DNA from 2 places in the Aeromicrobium halocynthiae genome. Region 1 is predicted to be linked to the other one. Evidence: predicted binding sites of a transcription regulator. Region 1 holds the regulator's gene; the other holds the start of a gene.

Evidence for each region. The regulator LexA, encoded in region 1, represses DNA repair genes until DNA is damaged. The targets are predictions, from matches to a motif close to TCGAACANNTGTTCGA.
Region 2: ABD213_RS13320 (HNH endonuclease signature motif containing protein) is a predicted target of LexA. The motif match lies at 1,755-1,770, and genes of this name have one in related genera.

The regions. Positions count from the first base shown of each region.
Region 1 covers NZ_BAAAPY010000006.1:138,803-142,998, reverse strand. Annotated here, with positions in the region: gene ABD213_RS10115 (type 1 glutamine amidotransferase) at 1-460, opposite strand, end outside; gene ABD213_RS10110 (LysM peptidoglycan-binding domain-containing protein) at 645-1,031, opposite strand; gene lexA (transcriptional repressor LexA) at 1,337-2,143, shown strand; gene ABD213_RS10100 (ATP-dependent DNA helicase) at 2,195-4,159, opposite strand.
Region 2 covers NZ_BAAAPY010000011.1:63,413-67,608, forward strand. Annotated here, with positions in the region: gene ABD213_RS13310 (zinc-binding dehydrogenase) at 140-1,174, opposite strand; gene ABD213_RS13315 (hypothetical protein) at 1,242-1,550, shown strand; gene ABD213_RS13320 (HNH endonuclease signature motif containing protein) at 1,774-2,901, shown strand; gene ABD213_RS13325 (hypothetical protein) at 2,937-3,188, opposite strand; gene srmL (PheS-related mystery ligase SrmL) at 3,232-4,196, opposite strand, start outside.

The DNA of each region.
Region 1 (4,196 bases):
AGCACTGCGGACCGAACCAGCTGCTGCCGAGGACACGGGCCTGCTGCGGCGGCACCATGACGTCGCGGTGGAACTGCGCCCAGGGACCCTCGGGGCACAGGACCGGGTCGACGGTGTCGACCCGCTTGAACCCCACCTCGGGGTCGTCGCCCCGGTAGGAGGTGCCGCCGAGGGCGCGGGCGAGGACCTGCGCGCCGAAGCAGATGCCCATCACCGGGGTGCCGGCGCGCAGCGCCGCACGGACGAGCGCCTCCTCGGCCTCGACCGACGCCTGCCAGCGAGGCTCGTGGGCGCCGCGCTCGGAGCCGAGCAGCAGCACGAGGGCCGACTCGCCGAGATCGGTGAAGACCGGCAGCTCGTCGCGGTCGAGCCACTCGGGGCGGTAGCCGAGCTGGGTCAGCCGAGCGACGACGTACCCGCCGTCGCGATCGGTGTCGTCGGCCACGACGTGGAAGCGCATGGCGTCATCATGCCCGTCCGCTCGTCGCCTCGACGCGCGCAGGGTCGGGACCGCCGGCTGCGGGGACGTCACGCCTGCGGCGGCAAAGGTGAACCCGACAGAGAGCCCGATCCGCGCACGACAACGGACACGGTGAGGGGTGCGGACCGCTCGGGCCGCACCCCTCACAGCGTTCTCGAGTGCCTCACTCGTAGACGGGCACCGCGAGCTCGCGGCCCATCTGCAGGGCACCGGCGCTGGAGAGCGCGTTCATGCGCATGATGTCGTCGACCGTGCGGCGCGGGTCGCCCGTGGGGTTGGCCTCGACGGCGATCTGCCAGAGGGTCTGGCCCGGCTGGACCGTCACGACCGTGGTGGCCGGGACGTCGCCCCGCTCACCGGAGGCGACGACCGACGGGCCGAGGGCCACGACGGCGAAGGCGATGACGGCGAGGGCCGCTGCCAGCACGACGAGGCGACCGCGACGCGTCAGGCGCACCGCGCCGGCGGAGCCGGAGGTCGAGGAGATGGGCCGCGTCGACGTGCGGGGCGCAGTGGTGAAGTGGCCGGGAGCGAGGGTGATGGTGCTCATGGGTGCCTCCGTGGGGAAGGGAACGGGTGCTGTGGAGTGAGGTGTCCGACCGAGGTCCGCGATGTCACTCGATCCGGGCCGCGGGGTGGTGCGACGGGGAACAGACGTTCGATCGAACACGTGTACGACACTACGACAGACCTCGGACAAAAACAGCCCCGAATCGAACGCGGGAGCGACATCGACCCCATCAGGCCTGGAATCGCGGGCAGAAATTTTTCGCAAGAAGTTTCGCGAGGCGTGTTCACGACACGCCGATCGAACAGATGTTTGGATCTGTCCGTGGAGGTCGTTACGGTGATCACATGAGCGACGACACGAAGACCTCCGACTCCCCCGAGGCTGGTACGCCAGCGGGCACGACCGCCCAGGCACCCCGCCGCGGCCGCCCGAAGGGTTCCAAGAACTCCCCGCGCGAGCTGCCCGACGGTCCGGTCGACGAGATGACCGGCCTGACCGAGCGGCAGCAGAAGATCCTCGTCTTCCTGCGCGAGATGATCGAGAAGCACGGCTACCCGCCCAGCATGCGCGAGATCGGTGTCGCCGTCGGCCTGGCCAGCACGTCCTCGGTCGCGCACCAGCTGCGCGTCCTGGAGCGTCTGGGCTACGTCCGGCGCGACCCGAACCGGCCGCGTGCCCTGGAGATCTTCCTGCCCGAGGTCCTCAAGGCCCGTCGCACGCTCGGTCCGGCCGAGGAGGACGAGGCCGACTCCACCGGCATCGGCGACGCCCGCCCCGCCGCCACGTACGTCCCGATGGTCGGCACGATCGCCGCCGGCGGGCCGATCCTCGCCGAGGAGCGGGTCGAGGACGTCCTTCCCCTTCCTGCCTCCATCGTCGGCGACGGCACCCTGTTCCTGCTGCAGGTCCAGGGCGACTCGATGATCGACGCGGCGATCTGCGAGGGCGACTTCGTCGTCGTGCGCCAGCAGCCGATGGCCGAGAACGGCGAGATCGTGGCCGCCATGCTCGACGGCGAGGCCACCGTCAAGACGTTCCAGCGCAAGGACGGCGCCACCTGGCTGATGCCGCACAACGAGAACTACTCCCCGATCGACGGCACCCACGCCACCATCTTGGGCAAGGTCACCGCGGTCCTTCGTCGTCTCTGACCCGGGGGCCGACCAGCGCAGGGCGTCAGCCCTGACCCACCGACCGCGACGTCAGGACTCGTCGAGTCGTCGCAGCGCGCCGAGCACGGCGTCGCGGTCGGTGGTGCGCCACATCGGCGGCAGGGACGCTGCCAGGAACGACCCGTACCGGGCGGTGACCAGTCGGGGGTCCAGGACCGCCACGACCCCGCGGTCGTCGGCGCGGCGGATCAACCGCCCGGCTCCCTGGGCCAGCAGCAGCGCGGCATGGCTCGCCGCGACGCTCATGAACCCGTTGCCCCCGCGCTTCTCGACCAGACGCTGGCGGGCGCTCATGAGTGGGTCGTCCGGGCGCGGGAACGGCACCCGGTCGATGATCACCAGCTGACACGTCGAGCCCGGCAGGTCGACGCCCTGCCACAGGCTCAACGTGCCGAACAGGCAGGTGGAGTCCGTCACCGCGAATCGCCGCGCCAGCTCCGGCAGCTGCGCGTCGCCCTGGCACCAGATGTCGAGGTCCGGGAGTCGCTCGCGCGTCGCCGCGGCAGCGGCCTCGGCGGCCCGGCGCGAGGAGAACAGCCCGAGGGTGCGTCCGCCGGCGGCCTCGACGAGCGCGGCGATCTCGTCCAGCTGCGCCTCCTGCAGCCCGTCGCGGCCCGGAGCCGGCAGGTGCTTGGCGACGTAGAGGATGCCCTGGCGGCCGTAGTCGAAGGGCGAGCCGACGTCGATGCCGCGCCACGACTCCTCGTCCCCGGCAGGCAGGCCGAGCGAGACCGCCAGCGGGTCGAACCCGCCGCCGAGGGTCAGCGTGGCCGAGGTCAGCACGACGGTCTTCTCGGCGAACAGTCGGTCGCGCAGCGCGAGGGAGACGTCGATCGGCGCGATGCGCAGCAGCGGCGCGCCGCTGCGCGTCTCTGCCACCCACAGCACCTCCGTCTCCTTGCCCGCAGCCATCCGCTCGGCGATCGTGCGCAGCTCCTCCAGCTGCGCCTTGGCCTGCTGACGGCCGGCGTCCTCACCGTCCTTCTCGTCGGCGGGCTTGACCAGCGCGGAGACCACGTTGCGGGCCGCGTCGCGCACCATCGCGAGGGCCTCGGACAGCGCCTCCTCCGCTCGCTCGATCCGACCCACCTGCGTGTGGCTCAACGCGTCACCGAGCGCGTCGGCGGCCTCGGTGAGGTCGTCGACGGCACGGTCGGCACGTTCGCCCCGCACCTGCGAGCGGGCGCGCCGCGCCGCGCGCTCGACGGCGCCCGCGTCGAGCTCCGCGGTGGCAGCCTGCGTGACGCGCGCGGCCAGCTCGTGGGCCTCGTCGACGACCACGGCGTCGTACTCGGGCAACATCGGGACGCCGTCGATCGCGTCGATCGCCAGCAGCGCGTGGTTGGTGACGACGACGTCGGCCTGCGCGGCGTCGTCGCGGGCACGCTCGGCGAAGCACTCCTCGGCGTAGGAGCAGCGGGTGGCGCCCAGACACTCGCGGTGGTTGACGCTGATCTGGCGCCACGCCCGCTCGGAGTGCGCGGGGGCGGAGTCGCGGTCGCCGACACTCTCCTTCTCGGCCTGGTCCTCGGCCCAGCGGCGCAGCGTCACGACCTCCGCGCCCAGCTCGCCCTCGGGCACCTCCACGAGCACCCCCTGGTCGTCCGGGACGCCCTCGCGCACCCGGTGCAGGCAGGCGTAGTTGGCCCGGCCCTTGACCACCGCGCAGTGCGGCACCTCGGCACCGACCGAGGCAGCGGCCGACCGCAGCGCGGGGATGTCGCGCTCGATGAGCTGGTGCTGCAGGGCGAGCGTCGCCGTCGCGATCACGACCCGCTCGCCGTGCAGCATGCTCGGCACGAGGTAGCCGAGGGACTTGCCGGTGCCCGTCCCCGCCTGCACCAGCAGGTGTCGCTCCTGGTCCAGCGCCTCCGCGACGGTCTCGGCCATCGTCACCTGGCCGGGCCGTTCGCTGCCGCCGACGGCGTCGACGGCGGCGTCGAGGACGGTACGCACGGTGGGCCGCACGGTCGGAGCAGTCGTCGGCTCAGGCATGCACGGAAGCCTAGGTCAGCACCCGCGTGACCCGGCC
Region 2 (4,196 bases), on a different contig from region 1:
GCGTCAGGCGGTCGGCGAACTCCCCGACGCTCGGCCGGACAGGGACAGCACCTGGAGCACGACCAGCACCCCGAAGAGGGCGAGGAGGGCGAGGCGGAGCAGGAGGATCACTCGACGATGATCCGTGGTCGGTGGATGCTCAGCGCTGCGGGTCGATCATCGTGACACCGGCGAGGTCGCTGACGTCGACCGTCGGCAGCAGCGCGGCCGCCTCGTCGAGGCCGACGGTGCGGGCCACGAGGTCACCGGGTCGCAGCGCCCCGCTCGTCACGAGGTCCATCAGCTGGGGGTAGTCGGCGGCGGCCATGCCGTGGCTGCCGAGCACGTCGAGCTCCCAGCCGATGACGCGGTCCATGGGGACGCGGGGGTGGCCGTCGACGGGCGGCAGCAGGCCCACCTGGGCGAGGCGGCCGCGCCGCGCGAGCGCGTGGATCGCGGCAGCACAGGTCTGCTCGCTGCCGACGGCGTCGACGGCGACGTGTGCGCCGCCGCTGGTGATGTCGTGGATCGCGTCGACGACCTCGGGGCCGGCGGTCAGGACGTGGTCGGCACCGAGGGCGGTGGCCGCCTCGAGGGCACCAGCGTTGCGGTCGACGGCGACCACCCGGGCCCCGCGGGCCTTGGCGATCATCACGGCGCTGAGCCCCACTCCCCCGGCACCGACGACCGCCACCCACTCGTCCTCGCGCAACCCGGCACGGGCGAGGAGGGCGCGGTAGGCGGTGGCGAACCGGCAGCCGAGGCTCGCCGCGGTCGCGTCGTCGACGGCGTCGGGCAGGGCGACGAGGTTGGTGTCGGCAGCGTGCAAGGCCACCTTCTCGGCGAACGATCCCCAGTGGGTGAATCCTGGCTGCTGCTGGTCGGGACAGACCTGCGCGTCGCCCTGCGCGCACCAGCGGCACCGGCCGCAGCCGCACACGAACGGCACCGTGACCCGCTCGCCGCCGCGCCACCGCTCCACCCCGGCCCCGACGGACGTCACGATCCCGGCGAGCTCGTGGCCGGGCACGTGCGGGAAGGCGATGTCGTCGTGGCCGGCCCACGCGTGCCAGTCGCTGCGGCACAGCCCGGTGGCCTGCACCTGCACCACCACTCCCCCGTCGGGCGCCTGCGGGTCGGGCACCTCCCGGACCTCGGGGCGTCCCCTGACCTCGTCGACCACCATCGCTCGCATGGAGTCATCGTCGCAGCGTCCTCGTGCTCGACGTGCGAGCCCGTCGGGTTCGTCGTCTGCTGGTGCGGTGGCCGACGACCCCGTGGAGGACGAGCACTTCTTCGTCGTGAACGGCCGCCGCTGGCGGCGCACCGACCCATGCCTCCCGGACGACGTCGTGGAGCGCCTCACCTCCCACCTGGGCCGCGGACGCTCCGGCGTCCGGGTGGCGAAGAACGCCGGGGACGACGACGCCGTCCGCGCGTCCCGGCGACGCGTCGACCTCGCCAAGCACGGCCTCGGCGAACGCGGGCCGAGGTGGTGGGAGGACGAGGAGGAGGTGCGCGTCGCGCGGGCCCGGGAGGCGTTGGAGGAACTCGACGCGCTCGACGACTGAGCTCGCTGGTTCAGGGGGTGACCCGGCCGGAGTGAGTGCTCGGGGCGAGTCGGCCACAGCCACCCAGGAACCCGCACGATCGGTGCTCCCTCGGTGGTTGAGTAGCGGTCGCAGCGACGAAGGAGCCTGCGACCGCGTATCGAAACCACGTTCCCAGCCAGGGAGCCAAACCTGCCGCACGCGGACATTCAAGACTGTCAGTGGTCGCACGTATGTTTGATTCATGGACGTCGGGGAGAGCACGAGCGAGGAGGCCATGACCTCGGCCACCCGCGCGGTGGCGCGGGCCGAGGCAGCTCAGTACTGCTCGATGCTCGCGTTCCGTGACGCGGAGGAGGCTCGCATCAGCCGGCTCGACGGCTCGATGCGGCAGCTGGTGGAGCGATCGGCGATCCCGATGTCCATCGGGCAGGCCATGGGCCTCTCGGAGAACCAGGTCTGGTCGAGGTTGGCCATCGCGGACCGGATGGTCGCCCACGCGCCCTCCTGCTGGGCCGCGTTCCGCGACGGCATCATCGACGCCGCCCGCGTTCGCGAGATCTCCACCGGCCTGGACCGCCTCGAACGGGAGTCCTCGTGGGCGCTGCTGGACGAGAAGGCCCTCGCCTACGCCACCACCCACACCACGGCCGAGCTGCGGGCCTGGGTCAAGCGGTTCGTCACCCGGATCGAGCCCGACGAGGCCCTCGACCGGGCAGAGAAGGCCCGAGACCAGCGGTACGTGTCGCTGCACCATCTCGAGGACGGCATGTCCTGGCTGAGCGCCTACCTGCCCTCCCACCAAGCCGCTGCGGTGATGAAGCGCCTCGACCGCGCAGCACGCGTCCCCGTCGACGAGGACGACCAGCGGACTCTCCCTCAGCGCACGGCCGACCTGTACGTCTCCTGGCTCACCCACGGCGAGACCACCGCCGAACCCACCGTCACAGGCGATGTCGCGGTGACGATCGAGGCCGACGTCCTCACCGGGCTCGTCCACGGCCACGCCGAGTCATCCGATGGTGAATGGTCCGTCCCGGCGTCGTGGATCCTCGAGGATCTCGACCCCGACGAGACGTTCTGGCACCGGATCATCACCGATCCCGTCCACGGGAACACGTTGGCTCACGACTACGTCGGACGCTTCGCCCCCGAGACCCTCGCCAAGGCCATCAGATTCCGCGACGGGGTCTGCCGAGCACCAGGATGCAGAGTCCCAGCAGACAGATGCGACCTCGACCACCGAGAACCCTGGCCCACCGGACCCACCAACGGGGACAACATGTGGGCACTGTGCAGACGGCATCACTCCATGAAGGGACACGACGTCCTGCGATGGATCCTGCCCACCGGCCGCGAAGTCGCCGCCTGACGTCTCGACGACCACGCCCGCACTGGCCACGTCAGTCAGCCGAACGCGGCGATCCAGCCGAGCACGACGCCCGCAATCCCGAGGATCGCGCCCGCCAATGCGAAGGCCTTTGTCGCGCAACGCATGTCGTCCCGCAGCAGCAACAGCCCGGCGAGCGCGGCGCATCCGAGCGCCAACAGGATGCGTGCAGACGAACCAAGTGCCCCGCGGTCACCACCCGCCGTCGCGAGGAGATACACGCCCAGCACGGCGGCACCCCCGGCCTGCACCACCTTCGAGGCACTCACCTGACGACGGTATCCAGCCGCGAGGGTCAGTCCCGCCACGACTTCAGATCAGCTCGAGCACCGGTCCCTCGTGCACAGCCCGATAGATCGCATTGCGGATGGCGTTGGCCTCCTCCGAGGTGAGGGTGCGGTCGATGGGGCGCAGCACGATCCTCAGCAGGAGGTTGACCTGATCGGCCCGCGTGCCGAGCCGAGCACGCGCGCCTTCGGGCAGCTCCTCGTGCGTCGTGCGTCCGAGCACGTCGACGGACTCGACGACGTCCGCGTCGTCGCCCAGCGCGTCGCGGATGCGGTCGCCGAGCGTCTCCTCGTCCTCGGCAGCATCGACGACCACCGAGATGTCCCGCCGGGCCGCAGGCAACGGCGAGACGTGCTGCCACGGGTCCAGCGTGAGCATCTGTTCGGCGATGCGGGGGTCCTCGGCGCGCAGGTAGCGGATGTCGGGGATGCCCTTGCGGAGCATCAACGCCCGCTCCAGTCCCATGCCGAGGGCCAGGCCGGACCACCGCTCGGGGTCGAGGCCGGACCCGCGCAGCACGTCGGGATGGATGCGCCCGCACTCTGCCAGCTCGAGCCACTCCCCCTCGTGGAGCACGTCGATCTGCCGGCCACCCACCGTGTACGGATGCGTCACGTCGGTGGTCCTCCACTGCGCGCCCGGGAGCACGGCCTGGACCAGGCAGCCGATCATCGTGAGCATGTCCGCGTCGCTCGTGTCCGTTGTGCTGCGGATCCGCCACAGGTCGACCTGGTGCGGTTCGCCCACGTGGCTGCGGTCGACGGCGTCGCGCCGGTAGACGAGCCCGGGGACCACGATCAGCTCGTCGACCTCGTCCCGTCCCGCGTAGTCCTCCAACGCGGTCGGGAGGTCGGCGCTGGTGTGGCTGCGCAGCATCACCGTCGGACTGACGTAGCGGGTGTAGCGGCGGGCGCGCGTGACGTCGCCCGGGGCGTAGCCGAGGCGGTCGTAGTTCTCCCGCACCGGCACGATCGGCGAGCTGCGCACGG